One region of the Kosakonia cowanii JCM 10956 genome, then DNA from elsewhere that is predicted to be linked to it. Evidence: predicted binding sites of a transcription regulator. Region 1 holds the regulator's gene; each other region holds the start of a gene.
The links. The regulator sigma-54, encoded in region 1, starts transcription at its own class of promoters, with help from an activator protein. The targets are predictions, from matches to a motif close to GTTGGCACANNTTTCGCTNT.
Positions count from the first base shown of each region.

Region 1 (6,076 bases):
CGACCTCCAGCACCACCGCAGCGCTGGTAATGGGCGATGCGCTGGCCGTGGCGCTGCTGAAAGCGCGCGGCTTTACCGCCGAAGATTTTGCCCTCTCCCATCCGGGCGGCGCGCTGGGCCGCAAACTGCTGCTACGTGTGAATGACATCATGCACACCGGGGATGAGATCCCACACGTCAGCAAAGAAGCCAGCCTGCGTGATGCGTTACTGGAGATCACGCGTAAGAATTTAGGTATGACGGTGATCTGCGACGATCTGATGAAGATCGAAGGTATCTTTACCGATGGTGACCTGCGTCGCGTGTTTGATATGGGCGCCGATGTGCGCAGCCTTGGCATCGCCGATGTGATGACGCCAGGCGGTGTGCGCGTGCGGCCCAATACGCTGGCAGTCGATGCCCTTAACCTGATGCAATCCCGTCACATTACCTGCGTACTGGTTGCCGATGGTGAGCAGTTACTGGGTGTGTTACATATGCATGACTTACTGCGCGCGGGCGTGGTGTAAAGAAGGACACAAGAATGAGTAATGCTGGCGCGTCGCTTGCTACCTGCTATGGGCCGGTAAGCACGCAAGTCATGGAGAAAGCCGCGAAGATTCGCCTGCTGATCCTCGATGTGGATGGCGTGCTGTCCGACGGGCTCATCTATATGGGCAATAATGGTGAAGAGCTAAAAGCGTTCAATGTTCGCGACGGTTATGGCATTCGCAGCGGCCTCACCTCCGGTATCGAGATGGCGATCATTACCGGGCGTAACGCTAAACTGGTAGAAGATCGCTGCGAAACGCTGGGCATCATCCATCTCTACCAGGGGCAATCAGACAAAATGATCGCCTATCGTGAACTACTTGCCCGCCTCGATTTGACGGCGGATCAGGTCGCCTATATCGGCGACGATTTGATCGACTGGCCGGTGATGGCGGAGATTGGCCTGAGCGTGGCCGTTGCAGATGCGCACCCGCTGCTCAGCGCGCGCGCCGATTACGTGACGCGGATTAACGGCGGTCGCGGCGCGGTGCGTGAAGTGTGTGACTTACTGCTGCTGGCACAGGGCAAGCTGGATGAAGCCAAAGGGCAATCAATATGAGTAAAACCAGACGTTGGGTCATTATTCTGCTGGCGCTGGTCGCACTGGTTCTGATTGGTATTAACTTCACCACTCAGGATGCGCCGGAACAGAGCGCAGCGAACAATTCAGATCCGACTTATAAAAGCCAACATACGGATACTGTCGTTTACAGCCCGGAAGGCGCGCTGAACTATCGTCTGATCGCGCAGAATGTGGAGTACTACTCCGCCGATAGCGTTAGCTGGTTTGCCAAACCGGTGTTAACCACCTTCGATGAGAACAAAGTTCCGACCTGGTCTATCAAGTCGGATAAAGCAAAGCTCACCGACGACAAAATGCTTTACCTCTATGGACATGTCGAAGTTAACGCGCTGACTGCGGACGCACAATTACGCAGAATCACCACGGATAACGCCCGGATCAACCTGGTCACCCAGGATGTTTTCTCAGACGATCAGGTTACGTTATACGGAACAACATTTAATTCCACCGGCCTGAAAATGCGCGGCAATTTACGCAGCAAAAACGCCGAGCTGATTGAAAAGGTTAGAAGCTCCTATGAAATTCAAAACAAACAAACGCAGCCTTAATCTTCTCCTGGCGAGTACGCTCTTCGCTGCCGCGCTTCCGGCGCTCGCTGTGACCGGGGATACCGACCAGCCGATCCACATCGACTCCGATCAGCAGTCGCTGGATATGCAGGGGAATGTTGTCACCTTCACCGGCAATGTCGTCGTGACGCAGGGGACGATTAAGATCAACGCCGATAAGGTGGTGGTCACCCGTCCGGGCGGCCAGCAAGGCAGAGAGATCATCGACGGTTACGGCAATCCGGCCACCTTCTACCAGATGCAGGACAACGGCAAGCCGGTTAAAGGCCACGCCTCGCAGATGCACTACGAACTGGAAAAAGATTTCGTCATCCTGACCGGCAACGCCTATCTCGAGCAGTTGGACAGCAATATTGCTGGTGACAAAATCACCTACCTGGTGAAAGAGCAGAAGATGCAGGCGTTCAGCGACAAAGGTAAGCGCGTAACTACTGTGCTGGTACCGTCGCAGTTACAGGACAAGAGCAACAAATCCGCCCCGGCCCCGGCGCAAAAGAAGAGTAACTAATCCGTTATGGCAACATTAACTGCAAAGAATCTCGCCAAGGCTTATAAAGGCCGTCGCGTGGTCGAAGACGTCAGTCTGACCGTTAACTCCGGTGAAATCGTCGGCTTGCTTGGCCCTAACGGCGCAGGGAAAACCACCACCTTCTATATGGTGGTCGGGATTGTTGCGCGCGATGCCGGCAACATCATTATTGATGATGAAGATATCAGCCTGCTGCCGCTGCATGCGCGCGCGCGTCGCGGCATCGGCTATTTACCGCAGGAAGCCTCGATCTTCCGTCGCCTCAGCGTCTATGACAACCTGATGGCAGTGCTGCAGATTCGTGACGATCTCACCACGGAACAGCGTGAAGATCGCGCCAACGAGCTGATGGAAGAGTTCCATATCGATCACCTGCGCGACAGCATGGGCCAGGCGCTCTCCGGCGGTGAACGTCGCCGCGTCGAGATTGCCCGCGCGCTGGCGGCAAACCCGAAATTTATCCTGCTCGATGAACCCTTTGCGGGCGTTGACCCAATCTCGGTTATCGACATCAAACGCATTATCGAGCATCTGCGTGACAGCGGGCTTGGGGTGCTGATTACCGACCATAACGTGCGCGAAACGCTGGCCGTATGTGAGCGCGCCTATATTGTCAGCCAGGGGCATCTCATCGCCCACGGCACGCCGCAGCAAATCCTTGAAGACGAACATGTTAAGCGCGTATATCTTGGGGAAGACTTCAGACTCTGATAGGGTAAGGTTTATTGACATTTTTTGTCGGAGAGTGCTGCTCTGAATATGAAGCAAGGTTTGCAACTACGGCTTAGCCAACAGCTAGCCATGACGCCGCAACTGCAACAGGCCATTCGCCTTTTGCAGTTGTCCACGTTGGAACTTCAGCAGGAACTTCAGCAGGCGCTGGAGAGCAACCCACTGCTGGAACAAACCGATCTTCACGAAGAAGTGGATAGCGAACAGGTTCAGGAAAAAGATGGCCTGGACACCGCGGATGCACTCGAACAGAAAGAGATGCCTGACGAACTGCCGCTGGATGCCAGCTGGGATGAGATCTACACCGCCGGCACGCCGTCAGGCAGCAGTAACGATTACATTGATGATGAACTGCCGATCTACCAGGGTGAAACCACCCAGTCGCTACAGGATTACCTGATGTGGCAGGTAGAGCTGACCCCCTTCTCCGATACGGATCGCGCCATTGCGACCTCGATCGTTGATGCCGTGGACGAAACTGGCTATCTCACCGTGACGCTTGAGGAGATCCTCGAGAGCATGGGGAACGACGAGATCGGCATGGATGAAGTCGAAGCGGTGCTAAAGCGCGTTCAGCGTTTTGATCCCGTTGGCGTTGCGGCGCGCGATCTGCGCGACTGCCTGCTGGTTCAGCTCTCTCAGTTCGCCAAAGCGACACCGTGGTGTGAAGAGGCCCGGCTTATTATCTGCGATCATCTCGATCTGCTGGCCAATCATGACTTCCGCTCGCTGATGCGCGTGACGCGCCTGAAAGAGGATGTGCTGAAAGAGGCGGTCAATCTGATCCAGTCCCTCGATCCGCGTCCCGGGCAGTCGATCCAGACCAGCGAGCCGGAGTATGTGATCCCCGATGTGCTGGTGCGCAAACACAACGGGCGCTGGACGGTAGAGCTTAACGCCGACAGCATTCCACGTCTTAAGATCAACCAGCAGTATGCAGCGATGGGCAGCGGCGGGCGTAACGACGCCGACACGCAGTTCATTCGCAGTAATTTGCAGGAAGCGAAGTGGTTGATCAAAAGCCTGGAGAGCCGCAATGACACGCTGCTGCGCGTCAGCCGCTGCATCGTCGAGCAGCAGCAGGCGTTCTTTGAGCAGGGCGAAGAATTTATGAAACCGATGGTGCTGGCGGATATCGCCCAGGCCGTCGAGATGCACGAGTCCACTATCTCTCGTGTTACGACCCAGAAGTACCTGCACAGTCCTCGCGGCATTTTTGAACTGAAGTATTTCTTCTCTAGCCATGTGAATACCGAAGGCGGCGGCGAAGCCTCCTCCACGGCCATCCGCGCACTGGTGAAGAAGTTGATCGCCGCTGAAAACCCTGCAAAACCGCTGAGCGACAGTAAGCTGACGACGCTGCTTTCCAATCAGGGAATCATGGTCGCGCGGCGAACCGTTGCGAAGTATCGAGAATCTTTATCCATTCCGCCGTCTAACCAGCGTAAACAGCTGGTGTGACCCAACCGATAAGGAAGACACTATGCAGCTAAACATCACCGGACAAAACGTTGAGATTACCGATGCCCTGCGCGAGTTTTTAAACAGCAAATTCGCCAAGCTGGAGCACTATTTCGACAGGATTAATCAGGTTTATGTTGTGTTGAAAGTGGAAAAGGTGACGCACATTTCAGATGCCACGCTGCATGTGAATGGAGGCGAACTGCATGCCAGTGCGGAAGGACAAGATATGTATGCTGCTATTGACGGTTTAATTGATAAACTGGCGCGGCAGCTCACGAAGCATAAAGATAAACTGAAACAACACTAATTGTCCGGGCGTCCGTCTGGCGCGTTGCACCCGACCGCAACCCGGTTGGGTGCTGGCTCCGGCGTCGCTTAGGTGAAATTATGATGAATAACGATTCGGCTCTTCAACTGAGCACAGTGCTTAACCAGGAATGTACCCGTAGCGGCGTTCACTGCCAGAGTAAAAAACGCGCGCTGGAAATTATCAGCGAGCTGGCGGCGAAACAGTTAGGTCTGCCGCCGCAGGTGGTCTTCGAAGCGGTTCTTACGCGTGAAAAAATGGGCAGTACCGGCATTGGTAACGGTATCGCCATTCCCCACGGCAAGCTCGAGGAAGATACACTGCGCGCCGTCGGCGTGTTTGTACAACTCGAAACGCCGATTGCCTTCGACGCTATCGATAATCAACCCGTCGATCTGCTCTTTGCCCTGCTGGTGCCGGCAGATCAAACCAAAACGCATCTGCACACCCTTTCACTGGTCGCCAAGCGGCTGGCAGATAAAACCATTTGTCGACGCCTGCGCGGCGCGCAGAGTGATGAAGAGCTCTATGAGATCATCACGCAGACAGAAGGCGAGCGCGGCGATGCGTAACCGGGTAAGACTATACTTGTCAGTCGTTCTGAGGAGAAATGACCCATGGTCCTGATGATCGTCAGTGGTCGTTCGGGTTCAGGGAAATCCGTGGCGCTACGCGCACTGGAAGATATGGGTTTCTACTGTGTTGATAACCTGCCGGTTGTGCTGTTGCCGGAACTGGCGCAAACCCTCGCCGATCGCCAGATCTCTGCCGCCGTCAGTATCGATGTGCGCAACATGCCGGAGTCGCCGGAGATCTTTGAGCAGGCGATGAGCAACCTGCCGGAGGCGTTTTCGCCGCAGCTGCTCTTTTTAGATGCGGATCGCAACACCCTGATCCGCCGCTACAGCGACACGCGCCGCCTGCACCCGCTCTCAAGCAAAAACCTGTCGCTGGAGAGCGCCATCGATGAAGAGAGCAATCTGCTTGAGCCGCTGCGTTCGCGTGCCGATCTGATTGTTGATACCTCAGAGATGTCGGTGCATGAGCTGGCAGAGATGCTGCGCACGCGCCTGCTGGGCAAACGCGAGCGCGAACTGACCATGGTCTTCGAATCCTTTGGCTTCAAGCACGGCATTCCAATCGATGCCGATTACGTCTTTGACGTACGCTTCCTGCCGAACCCGCACTGGGATCCGAAGCTGCGTCCGATGACCGGCCTTGATAAGCCCGTCGCCGCATTCCTCGACAGGCACACCGAAGTGCATAACTTCATCTACCAGACGCGCAGTTACCTCGAACTGTGGTTGCCGATGCTGGAGACCAACAACCGTAGCTACCTGACGGTTGCCATCGGCTGTACC
Region 1 covers NZ_CP019445.1:1,598,182-1,604,257, forward strand. Annotated here, with positions in the region: gene kdsD (arabinose-5-phosphate isomerase KdsD) at 1-509, shown strand, start outside; gene kdsC (3-deoxy-manno-octulosonate-8-phosphatase KdsC) at 524-1,090, shown strand; gene lptC (LPS export ABC transporter periplasmic protein LptC) at 1,087-1,662, shown strand; gene lptA (lipopolysaccharide ABC transporter substrate-binding protein LptA) at 1,631-2,191, shown strand; gene lptB (LPS export ABC transporter ATP-binding protein) at 2,198-2,923, shown strand; gene rpoN (RNA polymerase factor sigma-54) at 2,972-4,405, shown strand; gene hpf (ribosome hibernation promoting factor) at 4,428-4,715, shown strand; gene ptsN (PTS IIA-like nitrogen regulatory protein PtsN) at 4,796-5,287, shown strand; gene rapZ (RNase adapter RapZ) at 5,333-6,076, shown strand, end outside.

Region 2 (6,076 bases), 780 kb from region 1:
GGCGCGCGTCGATGCGCGCTTTGATCCAACTATCTATATCGCCATCGGCATGGCAAACATGCTGGCGATTGGCGGCGGCAGCTGGATGGTGGTGCATGGTTCGCTGACCCTCGGCGAGCTGACCAGTTTTGCCATGTATCTTGGGCTGATGATCTGGCCAATGCTGGCGCTGGCGTGGATGTTTAACATCGTCGAGCGCGGCAGCGCGGCCTATAGCCGCATCCGCGATATGCTGGCGGAAGCGCCGGTGGTGAACGACGGCACGGAAACCGTGCCCGCCGAGCGCGGCACCTTAACGCTCTCCATCAAAGCGTTTCACTATCCGCAAACCGACAGCGCGGCGCTGACCAACGTCAGCGCGACCCTTGAGCCGGGCCAGATGCTCGGCATCTGCGGCCCGACCGGCGCGGGGAAAAGTACGCTGCTGGCGTTGATTCAGCGCCATTTTGATGTCGACGCGGGCGATATTCGCTTCCACGATATGCCGCTGACGCAGCTGAAACTGGACAGCTGGCGCAGCCGCCTTGCTGTCGTCAACCAGACGCCGTTTCTCTTCTCCGACACCATCGGCCATAACATTGCCCTTGGCAGGCCCGGTGCGACGCAGGAGGAGATTGAGCATGTGGCGAAGCTTGCCAGCGTCCATGACGACATTCTGCGCCTGCCGCAGGGCTACGACACCGAAGTGGGCGAGCGCGGCGTGATGCTCTCCGGCGGGCAGAAACAGCGTATCTCCATCGCCCGTGCGCTGCTGCTGAATGCCGAAATCCTTATTCTTGATGACGCCCTCTCCGCGGTGGATGGGCGCACCGAACACCAGATTTTGCACAACCTGCGCCAGTGGGGCGAAGGGCGCACCGTAATTATCAGCGCGCATCGCCTGTCGGCGCTGACGGAAGCCAGTGAGATTATCGTTATGCAACATGGCCATATCGCCCAGCGCGGCCAACATGAGCAGCTCGCGCGCCAGCCTGGCTGGTATCGCGACATGTACCGGTATCAGCAACTGGAAGCGGCGCTGGACGACCATCCGCAGGAGGCCGGGGATGCGTAACTTCTCTCGTCAGTGGCCAACGCTGAAACGTCTGCTGGTCTACGGTAAACCGTGGCGCAAGCCGCTCAGTAAAGCAGTGCTGATGCTGTGGGTGGCGGCAATTGCCGAAGTCTCCGGCCCGGCGCTGATCAGCTACTTTATCGATAATATGGTGGCGAAAAGTTATCTTCCGCTTGCGCTGATCGCCGGGCTGGCGGCGGCTTATGTTGGCCTGCAACTGCTGGCGGCAGGGCTGCACTATGCCCAGGCGCTGCTCTTTAACCAGGCGGCGGTCGGCGTGGTGCAACAGCTGCGCACCGATGTAATGGATGCCGCGCTGCGCCAGCCGCTCAGCGCCTTCGACACCCAGCCGGTAGGGCAGATTATCTCGCGCGTGACCAACGACACCGAAGTGATCCGCGATCTCTACGTAACGGTGGTCGCCACCGTGTTGCGCAGCGCGGCGCTAATTGGCGCGATGCTGGTGGCGATGTTCAGCCTCGACTGGCGTATGGCGCTGGTAGCGATGGGCATCTTCCCGGCGGTGATTATCGTGATGCTGATCTATCAGCGTTTCAGCACGCCGATTGTGCGGCGCATGCGCGCCTACCTTGCCGATATCAACGATGGCTTTAACGAAATCATCAACGGCATGAGCGTGATCCAGCAGTTCCGCCAGCAGGCGCGCTTCGGCGAGCGCATGAGCGAAGCGAGCCGCTCGCACTACTTCGCACGGATGCAAACCCTGCGCCTCGATGGCTTCCTGCTGCGCCCGCTGCTTAGCCTCTTTTCCGCGCTGGTGCTCTGCGGCCTGCTGATGCTGTTTGGCTTCTCAACCGTCGGCACGGTGGAGGTTGGGGTGCTTTACGCCTTTATCAGCTACCTTGGCCGCCTTAACGAGCCGCTGATCGAGCTGACGACCCAGCAGTCGATGCTGCAACAGGCGGTGGTCGCCGGTGAGCGCGTCTTCGAACTGATGGATCGACCGCGCCAGAACTACGGCGATGACGAGACGCCGCTGCACAGCGGGGCGATCGACATTGAAAACCTCTCCTTCGCCTACCGCGAAGATCAACTGGTATTGCAGGATATCTCCCTGCATGTTGAGCCGCGCAGCTTTGTCGCGCTGGTCGGCCATACCGGCAGCGGTAAAAGTACGCTTGCCAGCCTGCTGATGGGCTACTACCCGTTAACCAAAGGGGAGATCCGCCTCGACGGTCGCCCGCTTGCCACGCTAGGCCACAGCGCGCTGCGCAAAGGCGTCGCGATGGTGCAGCAGGATCCGGTGGTGCTGGCCGACAGCTTCTTCGCCAACGTCACTCTTGGGCGGGATATCAGCGAAGAGCGCGTCTGGAAAGCGCTTGAGATTGTCCAGCTTGCCGACCTGGCACGCACCCTGAGTGAAGGCATCTACACCCGCCTTGGCGAGCAGGGGAATAATCTCTCCGTCGGGCAGAAACAGCTGCTGGCGCTGGCGCGCGTGCTGGTTGATGCCCCGCAGATCCTGATCCTGGATGAAGCGACGGCGAATATTGACTCCGGCACCGAGCAGGCGATCCAGCAGGCGCTGGCGGCGATCCGCGAGAAGACCACGCTGGTGGTGATTGCCCACCGCTTATCGACCATTGTCGAAGCGGAAACCATCCTGGTGCTGCACCGCGGACAGGCGGTTGAGCGCGGTACCCATCAGCAGCTGCTGGCGGCGAAAGGGCGCTACTACCAGATGTACCAGCTGCAGTTAGCGGGTGAAGAGCTGGCGGCCAGCACGCGGGAAGAGTCGCTCAGCGCCTGATGCACCAAAATTAAGCACCCTGCGCGCATCAGCGCCTGGTGGTGCAAAAATGTAACGCACCATGCACTGTCATGGTGCGTTTTTCTTTTTTCCGCCGCTTCTGCATCATCAGTGCGCTTGCGCCGCCCATCACCGCTTCTGGCTTTGTCTCTTTATTGCGCGAAAACGCGCGCCTTCACATTTCTGGCACACCCCTTGCAATACCTTCCTCATGTTGGCTGCGTCCATTTGCGAATGTCGAGTGAGGGGAATCTATGAAGCTGGTAACCGTGGTGATTAAGCCATTCAAACTTGAAGATGTGCGTGAAGCGCTCTCTTCGATTGGTATTCAGGGGCTGACCGTGACGGAAGTAAAAGGGTTTGGCCGTCAGAAGGGGCATGCCGAGCTTTACCGCGGTGCGGAATACAGCGTCAACTTCCTGCCAAAAGTAAAAATCGACGTGGCGATCGCCGACGATCAGCTTGATGAGGTGATCGATATCATCAGTAAAGCGGCCTACACCGGAAAAATTGGCGACGGCAAAATTTTCGTTGCCGAACTCGAACGCGTGATCCGTATTCGTACCGGCGAAGCCGACGAAGCGGCGCTGTAATAGCTGACACACAGTGATAGGGATCGGAAAAATGAGAATGAAAACAGTAAAAGCTACCCTTGCCTCGCTGGCTTTGCTGCCGGGCCTGGCGCTTGCCGCGCCGGCCGTTGCGGATAAAGCCGATAACGGTTTTATGATGATTTGCACCGCGCTGGTGCTGTTTATGTCCATTCCGGGCATCGCGCTCTTTTACGGCGGCCTGATCCGTGGCAAAAACGTGCTCTCAATGCTGACCCAGGTGGCGGTTACCTTCGCGCTGGTCTGCATTCTCTGGGTGGTCTACGGCTACTCGCTCGCCTTCAGCGAAGGCAACAGCTTCTTCGGCAGCTTCAACTGGGTGATGCTGAAAAATATTGCCCTCACTGATGTGATGGGCAGCATCTATCAATACATCCATGTCGCTTTCCAGGGCTCCTTCGCCTGCATCACCGTGGGGCTTATCGTCGGCGCGCTCGCCGAGCGTATTCGCTTCTCTGCGGTGCTGATATTTGTGGTGGTGTGGATGACGCTCTCCTATGTGCCGATTGCGCACATGGTATGGGGTGGCGGTCTGCTGGCAACCCACGGCGCGCTCGACTTTGCCGGCGGTACGGTGGTGCACATCAACGCCGCGATTGCAGGCCTGGTGGGTGCGTACCTGATTGGCAAACGCGTCGGCTTCGGCAAAGAGGCGTTTAAACCGCACAACCTGCCGATGGTCTTTATCGGTACTGCGATCCTCTATGTTGGCTGGTTTGGCTTCAACGCCGGTTCGGCGAGCAGCGCCAACGAAATCGCCGCGCTGGCCTTTGTGAACACCGTGGTCGCCACTGCTGCCGCGATCCTCTCCTGGGTGTTTGGCGAGTGGGCAATGCGCGGCAAGCCTTCGCTGCTCGGTGCCTGCTCCGGTGCGATTGCTGGCCTGGTGGGTATCACCCCGGCGTGTGGTTATGTCGGTGTCGGCGGCGCGCTGATTGTCGGTCTGGTGTGCGGTCTGGCGGGTCTGTGGGGCGTGACGGCGCTGAAACGTATGCTGCGCGTCGATGATCCGTGTGATGTCTTCGGCGTTCACGGCGTGTGCGGCATTATCGGCTGTATCCTGACGGGCATCTTCGCCTCCACCTCCCTCGGCGGCGTAGGCTTCGCCTCCGGCGTCACCATGGGCCATCAGGTGCTGGTGCAGCTGGAGAGCGTGGGCATCACCATCGTCTGGTCTGCGGTCGTCGCCTTTATCGGCTACAAACTGGCGGATATGACGGTTGGCCTGCGCGTACCGGAAGAGCAAGAGCGTGAAGGGCTGGACGTCAACAGCCACGGCGAAAACGCCTACAACGCCTGATAAGTTGAGTATCTCCTGAGCATAAAAAAGCCTCCGCGTACGGAGGCTTTTCTTTTGGCGGTAACACAACCGGCTTAGTTGCGGTTACGCATTACCCCTTCCTGCACGCTGGAGGCCACCAGCACGCCATCCTGGGTATAGAATTCGCCGCGCACAAAGCCGCGGGCGCTGGAGGCGGAGGTGCTCTCCACGCTGTAGAGCAGCCAGTCGTTCATATTGAACGGGCGATGGAACCACATTGAGTGGTCGATAGTTGCCACCTGCATGCCGCGCTCAAGGAAGCCAACGCCGTGAGGCTGCAGCGCCACCGGCAGGAAGTTAAAGTCCGAGGCGTAGCCAAGCAGATATTGGTGGATGCGGAAATCTTCATCCAGCACGCCGTTGGCGCGGATCCACACCTGACGCACCGGATCGGCCACATGGCCCTTCAGCGGGTTATGGAACTCGACCGGGCGGATCTCCAGCGGCTTGTCGCTGAGGAACTTCTCTTTCACGCCGGGCGGCAGCAAGTGCGAGAGATCGCGGGCGATCTCCGTTTCCGATTTGAGCGAGTCCGGCGCGGGCGCGGCGGGCATCGTTTTTTGATGCTCATAGCCCGGCTCCGGTGCCTGGAAGGAGGCGGTCATATAGAAAATCGGTTTGCCGTTCTGCACCGCTGCCACGCGGCGAGCGCTAAAGCTGTTGCCGTCGCGCAGCACTTCCACGTCATAAACAATCGGTTTTTGGCTATCGCCGGGGCGCAAAAAGTAGCTGTGGAAAGAGTGCACCAGGCGGTCTGCCGGAACGGTCTCTTTCGCCGCATAGAGCGCCTGCCCAACCACCTGGCCGCCAAAGACCTGGCGCAGACCTAAATCTTCGCTCTGCCCACGGAACAGCCCCTCTTCAATTTTTTCCAGATTCAATAATGCCAGCAGATTAGATAGCGCCTGACTCATACAATTCCTCAAATAAATAGCGGCTGACGTAGCATATATTGCCTGAGTATAACCTGGAAAATGGAGTGGTCCGATGGGTGCAATAATCTGAATGAATTGGTGTTTACAGGAATATATCGGGTATATGTGCCACACTTGTTCAGGTTACGAAGGTTTAGCCACACACATCTGGCAGGCGCTGCGCCTGCAGGTGCATTGAAGATAAGGAGAGATCAATGAAACTCGTGCCCATGTTAAGTGGTTTAGCAGTCGCAGTCGCGTTATCGGCGTGCGCCCAAAAAGGCGGCGATATTCCAACGCCGGCACCTAATCCCAATGCGCCGTCCGCAACCCATAAAGCGGCGATTGCTCAGCCAAGCGTGACCGGTACGGTCTGGATCCGTCAGAAAGTGGCGCTGCCGCCGG
Region 2 covers NZ_CP019445.1:2,374,607-2,380,682, forward strand. Annotated here, with positions in the region: gene BWI95_RS11165 (SmdA family multidrug ABC transporter permease/ATP-binding protein) at 1-1,054, shown strand, start outside; gene BWI95_RS11170 (SmdB family multidrug efflux ABC transporter permease/ATP-binding protein) at 1,047-2,825, shown strand; gene glnK (P-II family nitrogen regulator) at 3,080-3,418, shown strand; gene amtB (ammonium transporter AmtB) at 3,450-4,736, shown strand; gene tesB (acyl-CoA thioesterase II) at 4,811-5,671, opposite strand; gene BWI95_RS11190 (YbaY family lipoprotein) at 5,887-6,076, shown strand, end outside.
Region 2: glnK (P-II family nitrogen regulator) is a predicted target of sigma-54. The motif match lies at 3,008-3,027, and genes of this name have one in related genera.

Region 3 (6,076 bases), 460 kb from region 1:
CAGCCGTGAGAGCACGGCGTTGGTGATAGCGACCAGAATGCGGTAATCGTTGCGCTCCTGGCTGAGCAGGGCATAGTCCGGCGTGCGCCGGTCGCGGGTCTGCAACTGTTCGGCCACTACCGCGACTAGCTGCGTCAGCGTATTAAGGCGCTCCAGCTCGCGCTCGCTCCAGGGCTGGTCGTCATAGCGAAAGAACTCGCAGCCGCCGAAAATCTGCCCCTCCGCTGCCAGCGGCAGTAGCGCGTAGTGGGCGAAGGGTGGGTAAAGCCCGCTTGCGGCAAGGACGGGCCAGGTCTCATTAAACAGCTCCGCCGTGCAGTGCAGCGTCTGCGGGTGCGAGAGAATATGCCGCACCGGGCCGCTCGCCAGCAGCGCCTGATCGCCATACTCCGCACCCTTTTCCGTTGTCTGCACACTGTAGCGGCTCGCCCGGTGGCTATCTGCATGCCACAGCACAATCGCCGCGCCCTGCGCCAGCCCCGCCTGACGCGCCAGCTGCGCCAGCGTTTCGCTGAGCGCCGCCACGTTCGGCTGCTGTAATAAAATCCGCGTGATATCGAAAAGCCCTTGCTGTCCGAGATCGCTCATCGGTGTATACGACATTTTGCTCATCCAGAAACACACCAACAGGTGTGAAAAATAACAACTAGCAGATCCGCGGTAACGGCTCCGCATGGGGGAGATCTAACAGGCGTTTCACGCCGTAAAGCCCGGCTAACCGCACGCCCTGTTGTTCGACCACTTCGCCAATCATCGATGCATCTTTACCTAAAGGGTGGGCGCGTAAGCGGCTAAGCGCCAGTTCGGCGCTGTCGCGCGCAACGGCGATCACCAGTTTGCCCTCATTGGCGAAGTTAAGCGCATCCAGCCCCAGCAGTTCACATACGCCGCGCACCGCCGGGTTAATCGGCAATTTGCTCTCTTGTAATTCAATGCCATACCCGCAGGCGGCGGCAAACTCATGCACCACCGCGTTGACGCCGCCGCGCGTTGCGTCGCGCAGAGCTTTGACGCCGGGCAGATCGCGCAGCGTCTCAATTAACGGCGTCAGCACCGCGCAGTCGCTGCTTAACTCCCCGTCGAGCCCCAGCCCTTCACGCAGGTTGAGGATCGTCGCGCCGTGGTCGCCCAGCGTGCCGCTTGCCAGTAGCACATCGCCCGGCTGTAACGAGGCCGCCGCCCAGTGAATAGTGGCGGGGATCGCACCAATACCGGCGGTATTAATAAACAGCTTATCCGCTGCGCCGCGCTGCACCACTTTGGTGTCGCCGGTGACAATGGCGATCCCGGCGCTGCGGGCCGTTGCCGCCATGCTCTCCACCACCTGTTTCAGGGTTGCCATCGACAGCCCCTCTTCGAGGATAAAGCCGCAGGAGAGGTAGCGCGGGATCGCGCCGCTGACCGCCACATCATTGGCGGTGCCGCAGACGGCGAGTTTGCCGATGTCACCGCCGGGGAAAATCAGCGGGTCAATCACATAGCTGTCGGTGGAGAAGGCAAGCCTGTCGCCGCCCGCCGCCAGCGCGGTGAGATCGAGGCGCGCCTGATCCTCCTGCTCCGCCAGCCAGGGGTTGGCAAAAGCCTGCATAAAGAGTTCGCCTATCAGCTGCTGCATCGCCTGGCCGCCGCTGCCGTGCGCCATCTGAACCTCATTCATACTTCACACTCCTGAGCACGATAGTGATACCAGGCAGCGCAGGCTCCTTCAGAGGAGACCATCAGCGCGCCAAAGGCGCTTTGTGGATTACAGGTGTTGCCAAACAGCGGGCAGTGGTGCGGTTTGCAGCGCCCGGTCAGCACGTCGCCGCAGCGGGCGCGCGGGTCGTCATAGACCTGCTGCATGGCTGGCTGGAAATGGGCTTCGGCGTCAAAACGCTGATAGGGAGCAGTCAGATGCACGCCCGACTCGCCAATCATCCCCAGCCCGCGCCACTCGCTGTCGCCGCGCACGGTGAACACCTCGGCAATCGCCTCTTGCGCCCGCCGGTTGCCCTCATCTGGTACCACGCGGCGATACTGATTCTCCACCCGGCTTTGGGCAGCAATCTTCTGCTCGACCAGCATCAACACGCCCTGTAACAGGTCGAGCGGCTCAAAACCGGCGACCACCAGCGGGCGCTGAAACTCATCGGCAATAAAGGTGTAGGCATCGGTGCCAATCACCATGCTGACGTGGCCGGGCGCGAGAAAGGCGTCAATGCCGTTATCGGGCTGTTCAAGCAGGCTGCGCAGGGTCGGGATCAGCGTGATGTGCTGGCAGAAAAACCAGAAGTTGTTGATATCCCGCGCCTTCGCCTGTTGTAGCGTAATCGCGGTGGCCGGCATGGTGGTTTCGAAGCCGAGGCCAAAAAAGACCACCTTACGCTGCGGGTTTTTCTCCGCCAGCGCCAGCGCATCGAGCGGCGAGTAGACGATGCGCACATCCGCGCCGCGCGCCTTCGCCTGTAACAGTGAGCCGTTTTTGCCCGGTACGCGAATGGCGTCGCCGAAGGTGCAGAAGATCACCTCCGGGTGGCTGGCGATCTCCACGCAGGTGTCGATGCGCCCCATCGGCAGGACGCAGACCGGGCAGCCGGGGCCGTGGATAAACTCAATATTCTCCGGCAGCAGCTGGTCGAGGCCAAATTTGAAAATGGCATGCGTGTGGCCGCCGCACACCTCCATAATGCGCAGCGGTCGCGTGGCGGTGTAAGCAAGTGCGTTAGCACGTTCACGCAGGCGGGCGATAAGCTGCATCACCTGCTCCGGTGCGCGGTATTCATCGACAAAGCGCATTATCCCTCCTCGCCGTAGAGCAGCGCGCCGACATCCGGCTCAACGTCGAACATATTTTGCAGCGCCGCCAGCGTTTCGCGCGCTTCCGCTTCGTTGATGATGCTCATGGCAAAGCCGACGTGCACCAGCACCCACTGGCCGATACGCGAGCGACCCTGCTCATCTTCACTGCCGACCAGCGTTAAATCGACATTACGCTGGATGCCGCTGACATCAACTTTCGCCTGCAGGCCGTCAATGGCGCAGATCTGCCCCGGTACGCCTATGCACATCGTTGCGCCTCCAGCCACTCAAGCCACGCGTCCATGCCGTCGCCTTTGGTGGCGGAAACCAGCAGGATCTCAATCTCTGGGTTTACCTCCCGCGCGTAGGCGATGCACTGCTCAACATCGAAGTTGAGGTAGGGGAGCAGATCGACTTTGTTGAGCAGCATCAGCGAGGCGGCGGCAAACATATGCGGATATTTGAGCGGCTTATCTTCCCCTTCGGTTACGGAGAGCACCGCCACTTTATGCCGTTCGCCGAGGTCAAAACTCGCCGGGCAGACCAGATTGCCGACGTTCTCAATAAACAGGATGCCCTGCTCGGCCAGCGGCAGACGCGGTGCGGCATCGGCAATCATCTGCGCGTCGAGGTGGCAGCCTTTACCGGTATTGACCTGAATTGCCGGGGTGCCGGTGGCGCGGATGCGCGCGGCGTCGTTGACGGTTTGCTGATCGCCCTCAATCACCGCGCAGGGGAGGCGGTTTTTCAGGCGCAGCAGGGTTTCCGTGAGCAGGGTGGTTTTGCCGGAGCCGGGGCTGGAGACGAGATTCAGCACCAGTTGCTGGCGGGCCGCGAAGCGCGCGCGGTTGCGGGCGGCGATGCGGTTGTTTTTATCCAGCACGTCGATCTCGACTTCCAGCATCCGCCGCTGGCTGATGCCCGGCGCGTGGGTTCCCGCTGCGCCGTGGCCATAATGCAGGTCGCCCTCGTCGAGCTGAGTCGGGCTGAACGCATCGGTTTTGACCCCGGTAATGGTCAGCGCCGGGCGCGTCGCCGGGGCGAAGGGGGCGCTGCGAAAGGCGGAGTGGGGGTTATGTTCATCGCCTTCTATATAGCGGTTTCCATCCTGACAACCACATGTCGTACACATTGCTTACTCCTCAATTTCCAGTCGCTGAATTTGCATACCGTCGTCGGCGACGATCTGCAACTGGTCGCTGTGGCATTGTGGACAGCGGCGTACACGCTGACTGAGTAACGTCACATACTGCTGGCAAGACTCACACCAGCACTCGGCCTGTTGTTGTTCGATATGCAGTCTACAACCTTCCGCCAGGCTGCCGCGGCAGACCAGATCAAAACAAAACGTTAAAGCGTCCGTTTCGACGCAAGAAAATGCGCCCACCTTCAGCCAGACGCCGGTGACCTTGCGTGCGCCATTTGCCGCCGCCTGTTGTTCAATCACCTCCAGCGCGCGCTGGCACAACGTGATTTCATGCATAACGCCTCCTTATCATTTCCCCTGCTAATGCAATAACAGTGCCACTCCCGATTTAGTCAGGGTGACGATGACGACAATGACGAGATGACACGTCGAAATTCACCTTTATTTTTATAAAATCAATTAAAATCAGGAGGTTAAAAACTGGCATGGATGATGCTTATCAGCAGTTGTTTCAATTAAGCGGGTAAGCTGAGATGACGATTTGGGAAATTAGCGAAAAGGCGGATTACATCGCCGGACGGCACCACCGTCTGCAAGAGGCGTGGCGCAGTTACTGCAATACGCTGGTTCAGGGCATTACGCTCGCCAAAGCGCGTTTGCACCACACTATCGGCTGTGCGCCGGAGCAGCAGCTCTGCTTCGTGCTGTTCGATCACTTCACGGTTTATATCACCCTGAGCGGCGGCTTTAACGGCCATACCATTGAGTATGCGATTGCCAATAAAGGCAGTGAAGAGAAGCGTTTAATCGCCGAAGCGCGGCTCACCAGCGACGGGAAAATTGATGGCCTGTTCGAGGTCCGCGATCGCGAAAAGGTGCTTGAGCACTACCTCGGCAAACTCGCCGCCGTCTACGACAACCTCTATGCCGCAATGGAAGCCGATACGCCGGCCAACCTCAACACCCTTGCCCGCGACGGGCACTCGCCGGTGCTGGCCTGAGCTGGAGTGTCGACAGGTGTCGATATGACACCCATCGACATGTTTCGTCAAAAATGACTGCCCGTAAGCGGGCGACTCACCTGAGGATTGACTGGTGAACCGTTTTGTAATTGCCGACCCGGCGCTCTGTATTGGCTGCCACACCTGCGAGGCGGCCTGCGCCGAGACGCACCGCGCGTATGGATTGCAGGCGATGCCGCGCCTGCGCGTCATGCGCAGCCATCATGAATCTGCGCCGCAGCAGTGCCACCACTGTGAAGATGCGCCCTGCGCCGGGGTCTGCCCGGTGAACGCCATCAACCGCGTGGATGGCGCGGTGCAGCTCAATGAGAGCCTCTGCGTCAGCTGTAAGCTCTGCGCGATTGCCTGTCCGTTCGGCGCGATTGAGTTTTCCGGCAGCCGTCCGCTGGATATTCCGGCCAACGTCAACACGCCGAAAGCGCCCGCCGCGCCGCCAATGCCTGCGAAAGTGAGTTCGCTGCTCGACTGGGTGCCGGGCGTGCGCGCCATCGCTGTGAAGTGCGACCTCTGCTACTTCGACGCTGACGGCCCGGCCTGCGTGCGCATGTGCCCGACCAAGGCGCTGCACCTGGTCAGCCCGCACGATATCAATCGCGCCAGCCGCCGCAAACGCGAGCAGACCCTTAATAGCGATTACGGCGATCTGGCGCGGTTTGCGCAGAATAACGGGAGTGCAAAATGACGCTTTTCTCTTTGCTGAGCACCGCGGTCGTCACACTGAGCGCTGCTGCGCTGCTGGCGGGCCTGCTGAGCGCGTTCAAACCCCTGAGCGGCTTCTTCGCGGGGCTGGGTGGTGCGGTGGGCTGCCTGCTGGCGACGGCGGCTGGTCTTGGTGCGCTGCTCGACGGGCAAACCGTGAGCGGTATTGTGCCGCTCATCAACCTTCATCTGTTACTCACGCCGCTCGGCGCCGTCTGGCTGCTGACGCTTGGCGTCTGCGGCTTCTTTATCAGCCTCTATAACCTGGCGTGGCACCGCCATCAGGCGGTAAAAGCCAATGGCCTGCTGATTAACCTCCTGCTGGCGGCGGCGATCTGCGCGGTGAGCGCAGCTAACCTCGGCGCGCTGGTGGTGATGGCGGAGATCATGGCGCTCTGCGCGGTGTTCCTCACCGGGTGCAGCGCCTCCG
Region 3 covers NZ_CP019445.1:1,136,367-1,142,442, reverse strand. Annotated here, with positions in the region: gene flhA (formate hydrogenlyase transcriptional activator FlhA) at 1-603, opposite strand, end outside; gene hypE (hydrogenase expression/formation protein HypE) at 647-1,657, opposite strand; gene hypD (hydrogenase formation protein HypD) at 1,654-2,775, opposite strand; gene BWI95_RS05350 (HypC/HybG/HupF family hydrogenase formation chaperone) at 2,775-3,047, opposite strand; gene hypB (hydrogenase nickel incorporation protein HypB) at 3,038-3,910, opposite strand; gene hypA (hydrogenase maturation nickel metallochaperone HypA) at 3,914-4,261, opposite strand; gene hycA (formate hydrogenlyase regulator HycA) at 4,459-4,926, shown strand; gene BWI95_RS05330 (4Fe-4S dicluster domain-containing protein) at 5,021-5,629, shown strand; gene hycC (formate hydrogenlyase subunit 3) at 5,626-6,076, shown strand, end outside.
Region 3: hypA (hydrogenase maturation nickel metallochaperone HypA) is a predicted target of sigma-54. The motif match lies at 4,288-4,307, and genes of this name have one in related genera.